2 regions of the Diaphorobacter sp. MNS-0 genome follow, and region 2 is predicted to be linked to the other one. Evidence: predicted binding sites of a transcription regulator. Region 2 holds the regulator's gene; the other holds the start of a gene.
The links. Region 2 encodes FliA, which starts transcription of late flagellar genes. Its sites were predicted from a motif close to CTAAAGTTTNNNNNNNNNNNGCCGNTA; they were not measured.
Positions count from the first base shown of each region.

Region 1: a site for FliA is predicted at 1,271-1,297, ahead of K2L43_RS08965 (YjfB family protein). Genes of this name have one in related genera too.

Region 1 is NZ_CP080761.1:1,857,804-1,860,187, forward strand. It holds gene K2L43_RS08960 (FAD-binding oxidoreductase) at 1-984, shown strand, start outside; gene K2L43_RS08965 (YjfB family protein) at 1,043-1,246, opposite strand; gene K2L43_RS08970 (dihydrolipoyl dehydrogenase) at 1,403-2,384, opposite strand, start outside.
Region 2 is NZ_CP080761.1:3,543,981-3,546,364, reverse strand. It holds gene flgM (flagellar biosynthesis anti-sigma factor FlgM) at 1-186, shown strand, start outside; gene K2L43_RS16810 (hypothetical protein) at 243-590, shown strand; gene K2L43_RS16805 (RNA polymerase sigma factor FliA) at 801-1,514, opposite strand; gene K2L43_RS16800 (hypothetical protein) at 1,519-2,316, opposite strand; gene flhF (flagellar biosynthesis protein FlhF) at 2,306-2,384, opposite strand, start outside.

The DNA.
Region 1 (2,384 bases), 1.7 Mb from region 2:
TACTCGGCCACCTATGGCACGCCCAACATCTGCGCACTCACACGGGCCAGCCGCGCGTTCTACGATGCGCCGCCGCCCGAATTCGGCAGCGCCCCCATCCTCACGCCGCGCGGCGTGGTGTACCTGGCGGGGCCCGACCAGCTCGACCTGCTGGAAGCCGCCTACGCCGAGGCGCTGCCGCGCAACCCGCAGGTGCGCCGCCTGACGCGCGAGGAGCTGCTGGAGCAGGCCCCGTGCCTGCGCCCCGAGGCCGTGGCCACGGGCATGAGCGAGCCCGGCGCCGCCGACATCGACGTGCATGCGCTGCACCAGGGCTACCTGCGCGGCCTGCGCCAGCGTGGTGGCGAGATCCGCACCCATGCCGAGGTGACGGCCCTGCAGCGGGGCGAGGAGGGCTGGCACATCACCCTGGCCGATGGCGAGGTGCTGCGCGCGCGCGCCGTGGTCAATGCCGCAGGCGCCTGGGCCGATGTGGTGGCAGCCCAGGCGGGCGTGCCGCCCATCGGGCTGGAGCCGCGCCGGCGCACGGCCTTCACCTTCCCCGTGCCGGCCGGCATGCAAGCGGCCCACTGGCCCGCTGTCATCGGCATTGCGGAGGACTACTACTTCAAGCCCGACGCGGGGCAGATGCTGGGCTCCCCCGCCAATGCCGATGCCGTGGCGCCGCACGACGTGGTGCCTGAGGAACTGGACGTGGCGCTGGGTATCCACCGCATCGAGCAGGTGACGTGCTTTCAGATCCGCCGCCCCTCGCACACCTGGGCGGGGTTGCGCTCGTTCGTGGCCGATGGCGACCTGGTCATTGGCTGGGACAACCATGTGCCCGGCTTCTTCTGGCTGGCCGCGCAAGGCGGCTATGGCATCCAGAGCGCGGCGGGCGCGGCGCTGCTGACGCGGCAGTTGGCACTGGGCGAGCCGCTGGCCCCGGAGCTGGCGCGCGAGGGTGTGGACGTGGCGGGCCTGTCGCCTGCGCGGCTGCGCTGAGCAAGGCCAGAGCTGAAGCCGGCCTGAGCCGCCGAAAAAAGCCAGCGCGCCGTGCGCGTCAGGCGTAGGTGTTGAGCTGCGTGCCCAGCGGGCCCCCGGTCGCCAGCGGTGGCTGGGGCAGGGCGGCGAGCAGGGTGGCGGCGGCCGTTTCCTGCGTGTCCAGGGCCTTCTTCAGCACGGTGACCTGGACGGCATCGGCCGTCTCGCGGCTGGCGAGGGCGCTGGCGGTGCTGACGATGGATTGGGTGAGGGCGACGTCCATGGCGATCTCCGGTGTACCTCTTGTTATCGGTCAGTTCACCGCGGATTCAAGGGTGCTTCTATAAACATAGCTGTTGGCGCTTGATACGTAAGAATTTCAAGCTGTTTTGGTGCTGAAAATCCATCCTGGCAAGCGCAGCCAGCTATTGTTTTTGTATCAGTCCAGCGCGCTCGCGCCGTAGGCCTCGCAGGCGGCGAGGTCGGAATCGCTGGCCTTGGGCAGGCGCGAGGCCGCGTCGCGCAGCGCCGTGCGCAGGCCTTCCTCCAGCACCGGATGGTAGAAGGGCATGCGCAGCAGGTCGTGCACCGTCAGCCGCTGCTCGACGGCCAGCGCCAGCAGGTGAGCCATGTGTTCGCCCGCAGGCGCGCACAGCTCGGCGCCCAGCAGACGGCCGCTGCCGTGCTCGGCGTACACGTTCAGGCGCCCGTGGTTGCACTGCGCCACGCGCGCGCGGCCCTGGCGCGCAAAGTCCACCGTGCCCACCACCCATTGCCCCTGGGGCAGATCGGCATGGCGCTGTCCCACCACGGCGGCATGGGGCTGGCTGAAAGTGATGGCCAGCGGCGTGCGCCGGGCGAAGCCGCGCGGCGTAGGCGCCAGGGCGTTCAACCCCGCAATGTGGCCCTCGTCCGCGGCTTCATGCAGCAGGGGGCGGTCGCCATCGGCATCGCCCGCGATGAAGACGGGCAGATCGCCCACCTGCAGGGTGCACGGATCGATGGGCGGGCGGCCCTTGTCGTCCAGCGCCACGCCCAGCGTGTCCAGCCCCAGGTGCTCCAGATTCGGGCGCCGGCCCATGGCGGCCACCACCTGGTCCACCACCACGGTCGCGCTGCCGTTGGTGACCTGTATGCCGCCGGCCACCTCGCGCAGCTCGGCCTTGTCGCCCACGTTGACGATGAATTCGTCCTTCAGCCGCGCCAGCAGCGCGTCGTTGATGGCGGGGTCGCTCAGGCCGGCCACGGTGTTGCCCGTGGCGAAGGCAATCACTTCCACCCCCAGCCGCGCGAGCGCCTGCGCGATTTCCACCCCCAGCGGCCCCAGCCCGATGACGGCCACGCGCGGGCCGAGCGTGGGTTGCTCGAACAGCGTGTCGGTGGTGAGGATGCGGTCGCCAAAAGCCAGCCAGTCCTCCGGC
Region 2 (2,384 bases):
CCCGTCACGCTGTCGGCCGCTGCCCGCGGGGTGGACGCCACCAAGTCCACGGCCGACTTCGACACTGCCAAGGTCAAGGCGATCAAGGCCGCCATCGAAAAAGGCACCTTCCGCGTGGACGCCGAAGCCGTGGCCGACAAGCTGCTGGCCAACGCCTACGAAACCCTGTCCCACTCGCGGGGCTGACCCGCCCTCCTGGGCCGGCTGGCCCGCCGGGGTGACAGGCTCTAGACTTGCACCCCATGTCACTCGACGACACCCTCACCTCCATCGAAGCGCAGCTGCAGGACATGCAGGCTGCGCTTCTTGCTTCCAACCCCCAGACTTTTGAAGACACTGCGGTGCAGCTGCGCGGCGCTGCCATGGCACTGGCCCAGGCCCTGGCGCCTGTGGCGGGCGCGCTGGAGCCCGCCGCCACGCAAAGGGTGCAGGCCATCGGCCGGCAATTGACGCTGGTGCGCGACCAACTGGCGCGGGTGATGGCGCTGACCGAGCGACAGGCGGCGTCGCTGCTGCCGCCCGTGGAGGGGGTGACTTATGGGCCCTCGTCCGGCGCCGCGGGGGCGCGGATTTACCGGGCACCGGGGTGACTTTTAGCCCGAATTGCTGGCTGGGGCTTATGGGATAAGCGCTGGCAGCTATCTTTTTTGATGGGTTCTTCGGGCTTGATGTTGTTGCCCGGGATCCGCCCCGGCGAGCGCATATCCCGGCCCGCGCCATGAAAAGCCGCACCACAAGCTCAAAAAAATAGCTGCCCGCGCTTGTCCAGCAAGCGCAAAACAGCTATTTCATCCAAAAAATCAGTGCCCCCGCATCTTCGTCCGCAACCGCGCAATCGCCTGGCTGTGCAGCTGGCACACGCGCGATTCGGTCACGCCCAGGACGGCGGCGATTTCCTTCAGGTTCATGTCGTGCTCGTAGTACATGCCCATGATGTACTGCTCGCGCTCGGGCAGGGCCTTGATGGCCTCGACCAGCGAGGCGCGCAGGCGCTGGTCGCGCAGCACGGCCATGGGATCGGCGCCCTCGTCGGCCACGTGGCGGTCCAGGAAGCCTTCGTCCTCGTCATCGTGGTGAAAGTCTTCCAGGTACACCAGCTGCGTGCCGCGCACCTTGCTCAGCAGGGCCTGGTAGTCCTCCAGGCTCATGCCCAGTTCGGCGGCGATCTCGGACTCGATGGGGCTGCGGCCCAGGCGCTGCTCCACGCGGTGCAGGGCATGCTCGATGTCCTTTTGGCTCTTGCGCGAGCTGCGGCTCATCCAGTCGCCCTCGCGCAGCTCGTCGAGCATGGCGCCGCGGATGCGCTGGCTGGCAAAGGTCTCGAACTGCACGCCCTGCGCGACTTCGTAGCGCGAGAGCGCGTCGTTCAGACCGATCATGCCGACCTGGATCAGGTCGTCCAGCTCCACGTTGGGCGGGAGCTTGGCGATCATGTGGTGGGCGATGCGCCGCACCAGGGGCACGTGCTGGTGGAACAGCGCGTCCCGGTCGAGCTGGCCTTTCGCGGTGTACATCGGGTCAGTGGCTCCGGTCCAGGGGCGAGAGGGAGGCGCACAGGCTGTGCGGGGGCAGCAGGGGCATGGCAGCGTCAATGGTGCATGCGTTTTCCAGCAGTTGCAAGGCCAGCCGCTGGATGTCCTGCGCGCGCGCCGCGGCCACGGTGGTGGTGTGGACCTGCAGGCCCAGGTGGGTGCGCGCGCTGCGCTGCAGCGTGTCCAGCGCCTCGGCGGTCTGGCGGTGCTGCACAGGCTCCTGCGGCGCGAGGATGGACGCCACCGTGCAGCGCACGCCGGCGTGCAGCGCCATGTGCTTGAGCTGGCGGTAGCTGCGCACCATGCCTTGTGCGCCGGGGCCGGTCATGATCAGCGGTACGCTGGCGCTGCCGCGCAGCAGCGGCGCCAGTTGCTCGGGCGGCGCATGCAGCACCACCAGCGCGTAGGCGCGAAACAAGGGCTGCAGGCGCTGCAGCACGGCGGCGCCATGGTGTTCGGACTGCTGCGCGAGGCGGGCCAGCCCGCGGGCCGCGGGCACCACGGCCAGCGACGCGCCGGTGGCGGAGGCCAGCGTCTGCGCGCCGTTCCAGGGAGCCGGGTGCAGCAGCTGGTCCAGGCCGGGCATGTGCGGGCTCTCGAGCGCCGTGCCGTCCAGCACCACGACGGGGTAGCCCAGGCGCTGCAGGCTGGAGCACAGCTGCCACAGCATTTCCAGCCACGGGCCGCTGCCCGGCTGGCTCAGCACGGCCAGCAGGCGCAGGTCCTGCTGCGGCGTGTAGCTGTGCAGCCCGGCGGCCTGGTGCAAAGCGGTATCAAGCAACATCGGCCATCCCCCGCTCATCGGCCGTTTCCGTGGCGTGCGAGAAGAAGAAGTTCAACTCGGCGGCCTTG